2 regions of the Rahnella sp. PD12R genome follow, and region 1 is predicted to be linked to the other one. Evidence: predicted binding sites of a transcription regulator. Region 1 holds the regulator's gene; the other holds the start of a gene.

Region 1 (9,434 bases):
CCAGTTTGCAAATTTTGGCATCTCAGCACGGATATCCGGGTTCTGCAGGATATCAACGTAAGCGAAACGCTCGCCGCACGCAGACAGCGCCTGAACGGCCTGTGCAGAGAAACCGCAGCTTGGCAGTTTTGGAGAACCTTTCATGTACAGCAGAATCGGGTTTTCAGAAACTTGCTTCTGAATTTTTTCAATCGTTGGAGTGGTCATTTCTTGCTTCCTCAAGCCGGTACAGGCTGTCACGGTCATTACTCTTCACGCGCAGCACACAGAGACGGTGCGCAATCACAATGCTTTCTATTGTAACGATGGCTGCCACCAGATAAAAACGCCAATTTTTGTGGGGTCTTTCTCAATACTGGCATTTTCCTAAACAATCTTCAGCGCTTGCGTTAAGGCTCACATATTTAAAGATTCATCGAGAATAACATTTTTGCCGTTCCACGATAATGTCAGATTTGCAAAATCCCATTCTTTAACTTAAATAATAACATGATGAAAAGTGGTTATTTTTTTGACTAAAAATGGCGGTTATTTCGACATAAAAAAAGCTATTAACTTTTTCTCACAATATGATCTAGAATCGAGGCAATTCGTGCTTTTTTGTCTCGTTCTTTTAGGCAATACTCTGACATCCCTGATGTTTAACCCTACCACTCATGGTAACGAAGCTATGCGCTTACTGTTCACGCTTTTTGTGCTGCTCTTTACCCAGCTGTTTCTGAATATGGCTCATGCGTCGCCACAGACTCGTGTCGCGGCCGACCAGCGAAAGAGTCATGTTAACCAGGTCACGCCTGAAGAACGCCGAAAGCGAAAAACGGCAGCCGCGAAAACCAGCAAGAAAACCAAAGTCGCGCCGGTTTCAGAACCTAAAACTCAGGAAAAAAATTCGAAGAAGAAAGTCAAAAGCACTGAACTGGTTAAGCGAAAGACGTCTTCTGAAAAAACAGTAAAAACGACGCGGGCCGAGAGTAAAAAAGAAAAAACACTCAAGACAACACGGGCCGAGGCGAAAGCAGGGAAGCAAACGAAAACCCGCTCTCTCGCTAAAAACAGCAGTGAAAAGGCCAGTAAAAAAGAAGCGTATGGCCGCCACCGCAAAGGCAAAAAGTTACGTGAAGAAGACAGTAAACCGATAACGCTCAGCGCCACACACAAGAAACGTTATCAGCACGCACAACAAACTGCGATGACCAAACTGATGCACCAGGTCGGCAAACCTTACCGCTGGGGCGGAACGTCACCGAATACAGGTTTCGACTGCAGCGGACTGGTTTACTACGCATACAAAGATTTGATCCGCATTAAAATGCCCCGCACAGCGAATGAAATGTACCACTTGCGCGATGCGGCTCCGGTCAAACGGGGTGAATTAGAATCCGGCGATCTGGTTTTCTTCCGGATTAATAACCGAGGCGCCGCAGACCATGTCGGTGTTTACGTAGGAAACGGGAAGTTTATCCAGTCACCGCGCACCGGCGAAGACATTAAGATCACCTCACTGGGTGACGATTACTGGCAAGATCATTATGTAGGCGCACGTCGGGTAATGACCCCTAAGACGATCCGATAATAAACAATTCGTTAAGTCTGAAGTTTCGCTAATCAGCCATTGAATAGCATTTAACGAAGAGTTTCTGCAGGGAAGAGTATCGGCGGAACGGGTGACTGCGTAAAATTGAAAAGGGCGATTCCTGTTATAGGTAATCGCCCTTTTTTATTGCGGCTTTCACGCAAATCAGTTCATCACTGCGGTGAAGCTGAAAGCAATAATCACGAGCAAAGCGCAGACCGTAGTGATCAAAGAAAATTTCAGGTTGCTGTCCATCAAACCCCCTTACGGATCAAATTGTGGCGTTCGTTTAGCCACACTAAATGTGTGCCAACGCATTTTCTCACAATTCGCATTTAAAATCTTGTGCTGAATGACAACAGGTTCATGACAATTTTACTTCCACTTTCCTGCATTATAAGTGAAAATTGTCGGTTACCACGCCTGTGTGCCGGTCGATTTCACCCGAGAGCATTTCACGCCTCACTCTGAAGAATCCACCCAACGATTTCACTGCCCTTTTCGAAGTCAGCAGTTAAATCCACGCAAGCAAACGATTAACATAATGCTAACGTGCTGAAACACGTGAGCACAGGAGTCATTTTTTACATGGCAACGATTAAAGATGTCGCAAAGCGCGCTGGCGTTTCCACCACAACCGTGTCGCACGTCATCAATAAAACCCGTTTCGTCGCCGAAGAAACCCGAGCCGCGGTTCTCCTTGCAATCAAAGAGTTACACTATTCTCCCAGCGCCGTGGCACGCAGCCTGAAGGTCAATAACACTAAAACTATCGGCCTGCTGGCAACGTCCAGTGAAGCGCCCTACTTCGCCGAAGTGATTGAGGCCGTGGAAAACAGCTGTTTCTCAAAAGGCTATACGCTGATTTTGTGTAACTCGCACAATAATCTGGAGAAGCAACAGGCCTACCTGCAAATGCTGGCGCAAAAGCGCGTCGACGGTTTACTGGTGATGTGCGCGGAATATCCGGACGAATTGCTGAACATGCTTGAAGAATACCGCTCCATCCCGATGGTTGTGATGGACTGGGGCGAAGCGCGTAAGAATTTCACCGACAGCATTATCGATAACGCGTTCGAAGGCGGTTATATGGCCGGACGTTATCTGATTGAACGTGGTCATCGTGATATCGGCGTGATCCCGGGGCAGCTGGCGCGAAACACCGGCGGCGGCCGTTTCCAGGGCTTCGTGAAAGCACTGACGGAAGCCAATATTCCTCTTCGTGAAGAATGGGTCGTTCAGGGCGACTTTGAGCCGGAATCGGGCTATCAGGCCATGCACAAAATTCTGATGCAGAAAAACCGTCCGACGGCCGTATTCTGTGGCGGCGACGTGATGGCAATGGGCGCAATTTGTGCCGCCGATGAACTGGGCCTGCGCGTACCGCAGGATATTTCCGTGATTGGCTATGACAACGTGCGTAATGCGCGCTATTTCTCGCCGGCACTGACGACAGTTCATCAGCCAAAAGAACGTCTGGGCGAAATGGCATTTACCATGCTGCTGGACAGAATTATCAGCAAACGCGAAGAGTCGCAGACCATTGAAGTGCATCCGAAACTGGTTGAGCGCCGTTCCGTGGCCGACGGCCCGTACCGCGATTACCGCCGTTAACTTTCATTAAACGCCTGTGCCGCAGGCGTTTTTTTTGTCAGTCGCGCAACCATTCCCGGTTCATCGTTTCCGTATCGCCCATGTATTCCAGCAGCCACGCCAGCGAAGGCGACGGATTGCTCTGATCCCACGTCAGGCAGCACGGGCTGTCCGGAAATGTATTTTCCAGCGACAGAACCTGCAATTTCTGCTGTTCAATCCAGGGCGTCACGCGGTGAACCGGCATCATGCCTACGCATAAACCTTCATTCAGACATTCCAGCGCACACGTCCAGTCGGGAACCACCAGCCGCCGCTGGTTATCCAGCGTCCAGGTATCGCGTTTCGGCAATGTCCGCGATGTATCTTCCAGGCAAAGCGCCGGATAAGGCCGTAACTGATCGTCACTCAGTGTTCCCGACGTCTGCGCCAGCGGATGTTGTGCGCTGACCACACAATGCCAGTCCATAAAACCCATATCGCGGAAATTGAACCGTCCTCCGACGGGGATCGCCCGCGTCGCGCCGATGGCGACATCCGCCCGCCCGTCTACCAGCGCGTCCCAGACACCGTTAAAGACTTCAGAATGAATGATGAGTTCGGTATCCGGGAAATGGCGATAGAAATCCAGCACCAGCCGCCGCGTCCGCGCGGGTCTAACGATACGGTCAACGGCCACCCGTAATTCTCCGCGCCAGCCGTTGGCGACCTGCTGACACTGGCGGCGGGTCGCTATCATTTTTTTTGTCAGAACGCGTGCTTCATCGACAAAAACTTTACCGGCAGGAGTCAGAACAACGTCGCGGTGTCTGCGTTCAAACAACGGAACAGCCAGCCACTGTTCAAGCTGACGAACGGTGTAGCTGATGGCAGAAGGAACCCGGTGCAAGTCCTGCGCAGCAGCGCTGAAACTGCCTGTTCGGGCGACAGCATCGACCACTTCAAGAGCATATTCTGACCACATCGTTTAGCCTTCAATATTTTTGATAGCAGATTGCAAATATTAGCGTTTCACAAGCCTGTTATCAAAGCGTTAAACTCCGCATCCGATACGATTTCCGCGTCAAATCATCTGCAATAAATAAATTAAAGAGACAATAATGAAACCCTCACTTGGATTTATGCTCTATCTTGCCGGGCTGAGCATGCTTGGCTTTTTAGCGACAGATATGTACCTTCCGGCCTTCAGTGCAATGCAAACCAGCCTGATGACCAGCCCGGGGATGATCAGTGCCAGCCTGAGTATTTTCCTTGGCGGATTTGCCATCGGCCAGCTGTTGTGGGGGCCACTGTCCGACAAGATTGGCCGCAAACCGGTATTGCTGATTGGCTTGGCGCTCTTTGTTGTCGGTTGTCTGGGCGTGCTGTGGGTTGAGAATGTCCGCGCCCTGCTGGCTCTGCGTTTTCTGCAAGCTGTCGGCGTCTGCGCCGCCGCCGTCACCTGGCAGGCGCTGGTGGTGGATCGCTTTTCTGCCGATGTTGCTAAAAAAACCTTTGCCAGCATCATGCCGCTGGTTGCGCTTTCCCCTGCTCTGGCACCTTTACTGGGCGCCTGGGTTCTCAACCATTTTGACTGGGAAGCGATTTTCGTTCTGCTGACCGCTGTGGCAGCTATCTTACTTATCACCACGTTCACACTGCGTGAAAATGCGCCAAAGGCTCATGCTCCTGCTGATAAAGCCGGTTTCGCAAAGCTTCTCGCTTCGCGGGTTTACAGCGGTAACGTGATGATTTATGCCGCCTGCTCTGCTGGCTTTTTTGCGTGGCTGACCGGTTCCCCGTTTATTCTCAGCGACATGGGATATTCCCCGGGCGTGATTGGCCTGAGCTACGTCCCGCAGACTATTGCTTTCCTACTGGGCGGTTTTGGATGTCGTGTGCTGATCAGCAAAACGGATGGGAATAAGGTCCTGCCGTGGCTGCTGGCAGGTTATGGCATCAGTGTGGCGGGTCTGTTCGGCGTGGCTATATTTACTGATGCGGGGCTGGTGAGTCTGTTAATTCCGTTCTGTCTGATGGCTTTGGTGAATGGCGCGATTTATCCCATTGTTGTCGCAAATGCATTAATGCCATTTCCTGCTAATACAGGTAAGGCCGCGGCGTTGCAAAATACCCTGCAGTTGGGTCTGTGTTTCCTCGCGAGTTTGCTGGTTTCCGCATTTATTGTGCAACCACTCATGGCGACAGTCACCACGATGCTGTCTACACTACTGTTGGTAGTTTTAGGCCGCTGGCTGTCACAGCGTCAGGAAGAAGGGCAATCTGGTGAACAGGAACCGGAGCAGAAACAGCAGGCACGGCATGCGAATTAATAGTGATAATGACTTTAAGTAACAATCACTTAATGGACATTTACATTCGCAGCGATTAACTATTGAGAATGCCAGCCGGCGAGCCTATACTCAACTGAACCCAATAAAATAGCATTTTTACAATACTTTTATTACATACTTAGCGTCGGCGCGAGGATCGCGTCACACTATTTATTCTGGTTCGTTTTTCAAGGATGATTTTCCTGCCCACATTTTGTGTGCAGGCGTTCTTCTAATTTCCTCTGTTGGTGTCGAATATCGGACGTGGCGCAAGTCGTCTGTTCTCATAAAGACCTGCACAAATAGCCTTTGCTTTTCCCGGCAGGTTAATAAGTCAGAAGAGAAAGTGATGGAGAAGCTATGAGTTCATCGTGTATAGAAGACCAAAGCATTCAGGACAATCAGTGGTATCGGATAGTCAGTGAAATGCTGGCTACGGCAGACATCCAGGTTAACGGTAATCGCCCTTTCGACCTTAAAGTAAAAAACACTGACTTTTTCAAGCGTGTTTTACAGGAAGGTTCTTTGGGTCTGGGTGAAAGTTATATGGATGGTTGGTGGGAATGCGAGCGCCTTGATATATTTTTCCAGCGCGTTCTCCGTGCCGGTTTGGAAAATAAACTCCCCCACCATTTTAAAGACACACTACGTATCGCAGCAGCACGCCTCACCAATCTTCAGTCCCGCAAACGGGCATGGATCGTCGGGAAAGAACATTACGATTTAGGTAATGATTTATTTACCCTGATGCTCGACCCGTATATGCAATATTCCTGTGGCTACTGGAAAGATGCCACCACGCTTGAAGAAGCGCAGGAAGCTAAACTCAAAATGATCTGCGATAAACTGCAACTGAAACCGGGCCAGCGTTTGCTCGATATCGGCTGCGGCTGGGGTGGACTCTCTGAGTTTGCAGCCCGCAATTATGGCGTCAGCGTCGTCGGTGTTACGATTTCTGCCGAACAACAAAAGCTGGCCCAGAAACGCTGCGAAGGTCTGGACGTCACCATTTTGCTACAGGATTACCGCGATCTTAACGATCAGTTTGACCGTGTTGTTTCCGTCGGTATGTTCGAACATGTGGGTCCAAAGAATTATGAGACCTACTTTAATGTCGCCCGACGCAACATCAAACCTGACGGCATTTTCCTGCTGCACACCATCGGTTCCAACAAAACAGATCTGAGTGTCGATCCGTGGATAGATAAATACATCTTCCCTAACGGATGCCTGCCATCTGTCCAGCAAATTGCTCAAAACAGCGAGTCATTGTTTGTGATGGAAGACTGGCACAACATCGGCGCAGATTATGATCGTACTCTGATGGCCTGGAATGAACGTTTCCAGAAACATTGGCCTGAACTGGCAGAACGTTACGGCGACCGTTTTCACCGGATGTTCACCTACTATCTGAATGCCTGTGCGGGTGCATTCAGAGCGCGTGATATTCAGCTCTGGCAAGTTGTGTTCAGCCCTGAAGGTGTGGATGGCGGGATGCGCGTGCCGCGCTAATGCGCAAAATTCTTTTACCGCGCTACCAAAGCAAAAAACCGGACGTTAATGTCCGGTTTTTTGCTTTGGTGCTTCTTCACACACGTGCTGAAAATAATTATTCAGCCTTTTCGATCATCGCCTGCGCAGTGGCTATTGCGGCTTCGCGGCTGGCCAGCACACGTTCAACCGTATCGACGATGGCCTGCGTTTGCGGATCAATTTCAATATTAATTTTATCCCCGAGACGCTTAGTGCCGAGCGTGGTTCTTTGCAGCGTTTCAGGAATTAAATGCACACAAAAACGGGTGCGGGTCACTTCTCCGATGGTCAGGCTGATACCATCAATCCCGATATACCCTTTATGTAATACATATTTCATTAAATCTTCATGCGGCATGCGGAACCAGATTTGACGGTTATTTTCTGACGTCAGAATTTTCGCCACTTCGGCAGTACAAATAATATGCCCGGACATTAGATGCCCGCCGATTTCATCATTAAAACGCGCTGCGCGTTCCAGATTGACCTGATCACCGACGTTCAGATCGCCGAGGTTGGTCAGACGCAGGGTTTCTTTCATCAGATCGAAACTGACTAAATCCCCCTTCACTTCTGTGACCGTCAGACAACAACCGTTGTGCGCGACAGAAGCCCCCAGCTGGAGGTTATCAAGCATATCCTCAGGCAGACGCACTACATGGGTACGGAAATTCGGTTTTTCGTCAATGGACACGACCGTTCCGGTTCCCTGAACTATTCCGGTAAACATAGCCTATTCCTCAATGTTTAAATCTGCTGTATTAAGACGACGCTAAGGTCAGTTTGCCGCAGAATTAAATGAAAGCCAAATCTCTGCGGACAAAAATAGTCTGGGATTGACGAATTTCATTATTTAACCGGTCATTAACAGCATTGTTTGCTTAAAAATATTGAAGATGTACAATCTTCTGGCTATTTTCCGCTCTTAAATGCCGCCACGTGTGGCGTTTTTTATTCAATATAATCAACAAAAAAAGGTGTATCAGTGCAGAAGTACCTTGCAGAGGCGCGGGTATTATTGGCGCTTGCGATCCCGGTCATCCTTGCGCAGGTCGCCCAGACCGCCATGGGCGTTGTCGATACCATTATGGCCGGTTCAGTCAGTGCCACCGATATGGCTGCGGTTGCCGTCGGCACCTCCATCTGGCTGCCCGCGATTTTATTCGGCCATGGTTTATTACTTTCACTGACGCCCACCGTTGCTCATCTGAACGGCGCCGGCCGCCGCGATAAAATCGGCCATCAGATCCAGCAGGGATTCTGGCTGGCTTCCGGCGTTTCCGTACTGATCATCGCCGTCTTGTCTCAGTGTGATCATCTCATCGGGCTGATGCACAACATCGATCCTGAACTGAGAGAAAAAGCCGTCGGTTATTTGCACGCCATCATGTGGGGTGCACCGGGGTATTTATTCTTTCAGGTATTACGCGATCAGTGCGAAGGATTGTCAAAAACGAAACCCGGCATGGTCTTCGGGTTTATCGGCCTGCTGGTGAATATTCCCGTTAACTACATCTTCATCTACGGGAAATTTGGCGCGCCGGCTCTCGGCGGCGTAGGTTGTGGTGTGGCGACGGGCACGGTTTACTGGGTCATGTTCTTCATGATGCGATTTTACGTGCGCCGCAATTACACGATGCGCGATATCGTCGCCCCTTCCCGCTTTGCAAAACCTGACTGGCCGACGCTGCGCCGTCTGATTCAGCTCGGGATGCCAATTGCGTTGGCGCTGTTCTTTGAAGTGACGCTGTTTGCCATTGTCGCGCTGCTGGTTTCACCGCTAGGTATCGTGGCCGTCGCCAGCCATCAGATCGCGCTTAATGTCGGCTCACTGATGTTTGTGATCCCCCTTTCGCTGGGCGTTGCTGCGACGATCCGCGTCGGCTCGCGGCTCGGTGAATCTTCGGTAGAAGGCGCCAAAGTGGCGGCTTACACCAGTATTCTGACCGGTATTCTGATGGCCTGCTGTACAAGCATGGCCGCCATCATTTTCCGTGAACATATCGCGTCACTTTATAATGACAATGTCGAAGTGGTGACGCTTGCGTCTCACCTGCTGATATTTGCCGCACTGTTCCAGATTTCAGATGCAATTCAGGTGATCGGCAGCGGCGTACTGCGCGGGTACAAAGATACGCGTTCGATTTTCTATATTACGTTTGTCGCCTATTGGGTGCTGGGATTGCCGGTGGGCTATGTGCTCGGGCTGACTGATCTGTTGGTGCCGCAAATGGGGCCAAGCGGATTCTGGTGCGGCTTCATTCTGGGTCTGACTTTTGCGGCGGTCATGATGACGTTTCGTATGCGCTGGTTACAAAAACAACCGTCATTTACTATTTTACAAAAAGCAGGCCGCTGATCTGATTTGGGATAGCATGACTTGAAATTCGGCGGGCTGCTAATGTGATGCAGCCCGCGGAAAA
Region 2 (6,855 bases), on a different contig from region 1:
ACCCGGTTTCATGGGGTGTGGATCTTTCATCAGAACACGAACGCTATCTTGCTGAGCAGCATTTTAAAGCGCCGGTCGTTGTGAAAAATTATCCTAAAGATATCAAATCTTTCTATATGCGCCTGAACGACGACGGCAAGACGGTTGCCGCGATGGATGTTCTGGCACCGGGCATTGGTGAGATTATCGGGGGTTCTCAGCGTGAGGAACGTCTGGATGTATTGGACGCGCGTATGGCTGAGATGGGACTTAAACAAGAAGATTATTGGTGGTATCGCGATCTTCGTCGTTACGGCACCGTGCCACACTCTGGCTTCGGGTTAGGTTTTGAGCGTTTAGTTGCTTATGTGACCGGCGTCCAAAACGTGCGTGATGTGATCCCGTTCCCGCGCACACCACGTAATGCAACCTTCTAATTAAGTAACGTATTTTTATTTTACAAAATTGCCACAATTCAAAGGCCAGCTTAGCTGGCCTTTGTCATTTTTAAAGATAGATCCCCGTCACAAAGTTCCGTAAAATTCACATTTTGAAATACAATTTTTCCCACTGAAACATATTTAGTAATTTAGTAGCATTTTCGCTATGGATTAAGCGAACCTCGGATGGAATAGTGCGTTCAGACACAGGAGACACCAAACTTTCATGAATAGTTCCGTAAAGAATTATTCACGGCAGTGGCAGGTGTCCGAATAAAACCAATGAGGGTAATAATAATGATGAAGCGCAACATTCTTGCAGTGGTAATCCCAGCTCTGTTAGTTGCTGGTGCAGCTAATGCAGCAGAAATCTATAACAAAGACGGCAACAAACTGGACCTGTACGGTAAAGTTGATGCACGCCACCAGTTCTCTGATGACACCGGCAGTGACGGTGACCAAACTTATGTTCGTTTCGGCTTCAAAGGCGAAACTCAAATTACTGACCAACTGACCGGGTACGGCCAGTGGGAATACAACGTTCAGGCTAACCATGCTGAAAGCGATGGCGACAAAGGTAACAAAACTCGTCTGGGCTTTGCAGGTCTGAAATTCGGTGATGCAGGTTCTTTCGACTATGGTCGTAACTACGGCGTAATTTACGACGTAATGTCCTACACTGACCAACTGCCAGTGTTCGGCGATGATACCATGTACCAGAATAACGACAACTTCATGGTTGGTCGTGCAAATGGTCTGGCTACTTACCGTAACAGCAACTTCTTCGGCCTGGTTGATGGCCTGAGCTTTGCTGTTCAGTATCAGGGTAAAAACGAGAACGATCGTAACGCTGAAACAACCGTTAATGGCATTACCTCTGTTCCACGTAGTTCTGCAATCAATCAGAACGGTGACGGCTGGGGTACTTCTGCCGCTTACGCAATCGGCAACTCCGGCGTGAGCATTACTGGCGCGTACTTCTCTTCAAACCGTACTAATACTCAGAAACTTGATGGTAATGGTGATAAAGCCTCTGCATACGCATTCGGTACTAAATACGATGCGAACAACCTTTACCTGGCAGCGTTCTACGGTGAATCTCTGAACACCACAGCTTATGCTGGTGATTCTTCACTCATCGCGAACAAAACTCAAAACTTCGAAGTTGTTGCGCAATACCAGTTCGACTTCGGCCTGCGTCCATCTATCGCATACTTGCAATCTAAAGGTAAGGACCTGACTGGTCTGTCTGGCAATGGCGCTACCTATGCTGGCGGCGATGCTGACCTGGTCAAATATATTGAAGTGGGTACCTACTACTACTTCAACAAAAACATGTCTACCTATGTTGACTATAAAATCAACCTGTTGGATGACACTGATTACACCAAAGCAGCTGGTGTGAGCACTGACAACGTTGTTGGTGTTGGTCTGCAATACCAGTTCTAATATCGCTTAACGATGCGCTTTCGGGCGCATCAAAGTGGATATCAAGGCAGGGCTTCGGCTCTGTCTTTTGCTTTTTTAGCATTTGCCTGAAAAGGGCTTTGCCACCCTATCTCATAAATTATTTTAATCTCGTACGCTTTCTCACAACTCTGCTTTCTTTTTCCCGCAAACGGTTGGCAAAAAGAGGCTCCGGCGTTACCCTGATGCCCTCTTTCGTAATATCAGGCTATGGAAATTTCCAACATGTTTGAAAAAATCACTGCAGCACCCGCCGACCCGATTCTGGGTCTTTCCGATCTTTTCCGCGCGGACGACCGCTCAAATAAAATCAATCTGGGGATTGGTGTTTATAAAGATGAAACCGGTAAAACGCCGGTTCTCGCCAGTGTGAAGAAAGCCGAACAATTCTTGTTGGAAAATGAAACGACAAAAACCTATCTGAGCATCGACGGGTTACCTGATTTCGCACGCTGCACGCAGGAATTGCTGTTTGGCAAAAACAGCGCTGTGATTGCCGACAAACGTGCCCGCACCGCACAAACCCCGGGCGGTACCGGCGCATTGCGTATTGCTGCCGATTTTATCGCCACTCAGACCAGCGCCAGACGCGTGTGGGTCAGCAACCCAAGCTGGCCAAACCATAAAGGCGTTTTCTCAGCTTCCGGTCTGGAAGTGGCAGAATACAATTATTACGACGCCGCCAATCACAGCCTCGACTTTGACGGCATGTTGAAAAGCCTGAGCGAAGCACAAGCTGGCGACGTGGTGTTATTCCATGGCTGCTGCCACAACCCGACGGGCATTGATCCGACGGCAGAACAGTGGGCTCAGCTGGCGGAATTGTCTGTCGCCAAAGGCTGGTTGCCGCTGTTTGATTTCGCTTATCAGGGTTTTGCTAAAGGTCTGGAAGAAGACGCCGCCGGGCTGCGTCTGTTTGTGGCGAATCACAAAGAATTGCTGGTCGCGAGTTCTTACTCGAAAAACTTCGGGTTATACAATGAGCGCGTGGGTGCCTGTACTCTGGTGACGGCTGATGCTGAAACCGCAGACCGCGCATTCAGCCAGGTGAAATCCGTTATCCGTGCAAACTACTCCAACCCGCCCGCACACGGCGCAGCCGTTGTTGCCACTATTCTGGGTAACGAAGCACTCCGCACGCTGTGGGAGCAGGAGCTGAGCGATATGCGTCAGCGTATTCACCGCATGCGTCAGCTGTTTGTGAGCACGTTGCAGGAAAAAGGCGCGCAGCAGGATTTCAGCTTCATCATCAATCAGAACGGGATGTTCTCATTCAGCGGCCTGACCAAAGATCAGGTGCTGCGTCTGCGTGAAGAATTCGGCGTTTACGCGGTGAACTCTGGCCGTATCAACGTGGCCGGTATTACGCTCGAAAATATGGCGCCGTTGTGTGAAGCCATTGTCGCCGTGCTGTAAGAATTCGACGTTCTGAATTCCATTAAAAAGCCCGTCAGGAAACTGACGGGCTTTTTGTATTCTGTTAGCCAAAAAACGTTTACCAGACCGGCATTTCATCCTGCAGGAAGGGGTTGGTTTTACGTTCATAGCCAAAATCGGACATAGGTCCGTGACCCGGAATAAAGACGATATCATCACCCAACGGCAATAATTTTGTTTTGATAGAGTGAATCAGCGCCTGATGATCCCCGCGCGGGAAATCACTGCGCCCTACTCCGCCTTTAAAAATCACATCACCGGAAATCGCCAGACGCGCTTTATCATTGATAAAAACAATGTGTCCCGGCGTATGTCCCGGGCAATGCAGCACAGAGAGTATTTCTTCGCCCACGCTCACGGTATCCCCTTCTTCCAGCCAGGTGTCTGGCGTCAGCGGGTCACAATGATCAAGGCCGAACATCTGGCTTTGCGTTGGCAACGCATCGAGCAGGAACTGATCTTCCTTTTGTGGCCCGATGATCGGCACCTGATAATGGGCAGCCAGTTCAGCTGCGGCGCCGACGTGATCAAGATGGCCGTGTGTCAGCAAAACTTGCGTAACCAGCACACCTTTGTCGGAAACTTCGCGGATAATTTTTGCTGCTTCTCCGCCCGGATCGACAAGCGCGGCCTGATTCGTTTTCGTACACCAAATCAGTGAGCAATTCTGGCTGAACGCCGTGACAGTAATAAGATGGAATTTCATAGGGCTCCACAAAATGGCCTGTCCGTTTGGGCAGGCCATTAATTACGCACTCTACCAGGTTCGTGCTGGCCCGGTATCAATGTGCACAAAGTTACTTCGTGGATAATATCCTACACCACCCATCCGCATTTTTAATGCTGCTTTGCGGATATTGCTCAGTTCGATGCCCTGAATATGGAAATCCATGGCCTGCCCGAGCGTGTGGTAGCTATGTTTTGCTACGCCGCTCCCCGGTTCACGCATGCTGTTATTGGTCGCCAGAGAACGGTAGCCGGAAATTAACTGAACCGGTTTATTCGTTCCGCCGAGCATAACCTGCAAACGATAGAGGTGATCGAAAAGCGCGGGATCGATGCTTTTTACTTTTTCCGCACGATAGTCCCTGAACAGATGATTCAACCGGGCCAACTCATCCTTGTTATAACGCTTTCCATCAAAAAACTCAGTTTTGAGGGTTTCGCCGGTATTCAGATTGTTAACCACTAAAATACGCGGACGAGGTGTGGAAAGAGTGGCGAATGCACGACCCGGAAGCAATGCAATCCCCATAGCGGCACTGCCTAATGCCAGCCATTTACGGCGATGTTTGTCGATTTCATTCATGAACAGTTTACTATCCGGTAAGAGAGTCAAAAATAAGCCCCATTCGGAACCGTTTTGAACCTTAACCGCCAAATTTCCGCGAGTCAAGGGACCCTGCAAAGCAAAACGAGCGTGCCAGTGGCTCACGCTCGTTGTCGGGCCAAGTATTCAGACCCTTATCAGATTAGTTTTACTGCATTTATTGGAGCAATATTTCAGCCTGAGGCAAAATTTGTGCACCTGATCGCACAGTCGCATCGTAATTGTAAATATCTGTACGGAATTGCGGCTTACCGTCGTCAGCCACCCAGGCCGTCAGATAGAACAGTTTTACCGGTATGTGATGACGGATCGCTACATACGTCGTATTACCGCCCTGAAGCGCTGAAGAAATTCGGGTATCGTTCCAGCCCGCATCCTGTAACAACATATTGGCCAGTTCCGACGCTTTGTTTACGCGAACGCACCCTGAACTCAGCGCACGAATGTCTTTGCTGAACAGGTTGTGGTTAGGCGTATCATGCAGATAAATAGCATCTGAGCTCGGCATATTGAATTTATACCGGCCAAGGGAATTGCTCGCGCCCGGTGCCTGACGAATGCGATACGGGAAATGACCTGGCGAAACCATAGCCCAGTCAATCATCGCCGGATCAATCACTTCCGCATCATTACTCCAGCCGGACAACACCTGGTAACCGTGCTGCTGGAAGTACGATGGGTTATTCATGGCCTTAGGCACAATGTCTTCACGCACTAAAGTTGTTGGCACGTTCCACGGCGGATTGACCACAACGTTATTCAGCGCGCTGCTCATTAACGGCGTTTTGCGGCTCGGACGCCCGACAATGACCCGCGAGGATAAAACCTCGCTACCGTTGAGATAATACGTAAGCTGATAGTTGGGAATATTCACCATAATGCCCGTATTAACATTGCCCGGAAGAATACGTAAACGTTGAATGTTTAGCGCCAGCAATGTGGCACGCAATTGCGGAGATGCATTCAGCCACTGGCGCGTACGTCCGCCAATAATGCCGTCAGCTTCCAGCCCCTGCCATTTCTGAAAGCGCTTAACGGCTTCGACCAGATCCGGCGTGTACTGATTATTCGACACAGCAACCGGCGCGGCCGGAGCAGGTGTATCACCAGCCTGAACCGTCGGCAACACATCCTGAACCGAAGTCGCAGAAGGACTGACCGCCGGTGTCGCTGGTTGCGCTTTGTCGGCGGCCTCATCGACAGACAAATCGTCATTCGCGGCACTTCCCGGTACGTTAGGCGCAATAGTTTCATCGGTCGGTTTCGGCGATTTAGCCTCTGCCGGGGACGCCACCATCATGCCCGTTCGGGTCAGGATTTCACGCAGCGCAGGCACGTCATCGCTGATTTGGTCGGGACGCAAACTCGCCGCGCCGTTCATCACGGGCCACGGACGATTGTCTGCCAGCATCAGCTTCAGGGCATCGTGCATTTTGGCGTAATAAGGATGCTGTGGCGTCAGCGTTGACAGATACCGCGCCGTGTCACCCTGACGTACAGCCAGTTGCCACTGGTTAATGACCGTCAGCGGCGGCGTAGTCATTTTGTATGGCACGTTGCTGTAAAGCCATTTGTCACCATTGGCTTCGACGCTGCTGGTAAATTGCAAATACCCCAGCATTGCATCGGACAACACAACATCGCGCGCCATTCCCTTGACCTCAGGATCCGTCAGCCATTTAACCCATTGCGTAAACTGCGGCTGAATGCCTGAAATCGCCAGCTCAGCTAATTGCTGCTGGAAAATCTGGATGGATCCCCTGTCATTCCACATCGGCTCCATATGGTTGGCAGCGTAAAGTGAGGACAAAGATGATAGATACAGCGGACGAATGCCGCGCGGCGCCAGTTCGGCCTGCAACTGACTCATGCTCTGAACGCTGGATAGCGTAGTTTTTCCTACCGGCATAGTGGGTACTGCGGCCCAGGCAGAAAACCATGGCGACAGACCGCTTGCCAGCAGACAGCTGGCGACTAAAAACCTGAGAGACCTTTGATTCATTAACATTTTCCCTTGCCTCCCGATAAATTGCCCAATTTGATCCCCAAAATTAAGCCAGCAGCTCTTGGATTAAGTATATAAAGAGAATTCTTTTTTTGCGTAGGAACTCAATGCAATAGAGTCCGTATCTCACGTAAAGACTCTAAGCCAGCCGTCAGCCGAAATAAAGACTTCATTGTGTACTTTCCATTCTGCGGCAA

The links. Region 1 encodes PurR, which represses purine synthesis genes. Its sites were predicted from a motif close to CANGCAAACGTTTGCNTG; they were not measured.
Region 2: a site for PurR is predicted at 2,031-2,048, ahead of KWG64_RS06690 (amino acid aminotransferase). Genes of this name have one in related genera too.

The regions. Positions count from the first base shown of each region.
Region 1 covers NZ_JAHTMS010000011.1:41,780-51,213, reverse strand. The annotation lists gene KWG64_RS19925 (Grx4 family monothiol glutaredoxin) at 1-207, opposite strand, end outside; gene KWG64_RS19920 (C40 family peptidase) at 671-1,573, shown strand; gene KWG64_RS25910 (YnhF family membrane protein) at 1,739-1,828, opposite strand; gene purR (HTH-type transcriptional repressor PurR) at 2,162-3,187, shown strand; gene punR (DNA-binding transcriptional activator PunR) at 3,225-4,130, opposite strand; gene punC (purine nucleoside transporter PunC) at 4,267-5,478, shown strand; gene cfa (cyclopropane fatty acyl phospholipid synthase) at 5,839-6,990, shown strand; gene KWG64_RS19890 (riboflavin synthase subunit alpha) at 7,088-7,741, opposite strand; gene KWG64_RS19885 (MATE family efflux transporter) at 7,997-9,370, shown strand.
Region 2 covers NZ_JAHTMS010000002.1:561,477-568,331, forward strand. The annotation lists gene asnS (asparagine--tRNA ligase) at 1-416, shown strand, start outside; gene ompC (porin OmpC) at 717-1,868, shown strand; gene KWG64_RS06690 (amino acid aminotransferase) at 2,112-3,302, shown strand; gene KWG64_RS06695 (MBL fold metallo-hydrolase) at 3,382-4,029, opposite strand; gene KWG64_RS06700 (YcbK family protein) at 4,081-4,632, opposite strand; gene ldtD (L,D-transpeptidase) at 4,811-6,661, opposite strand.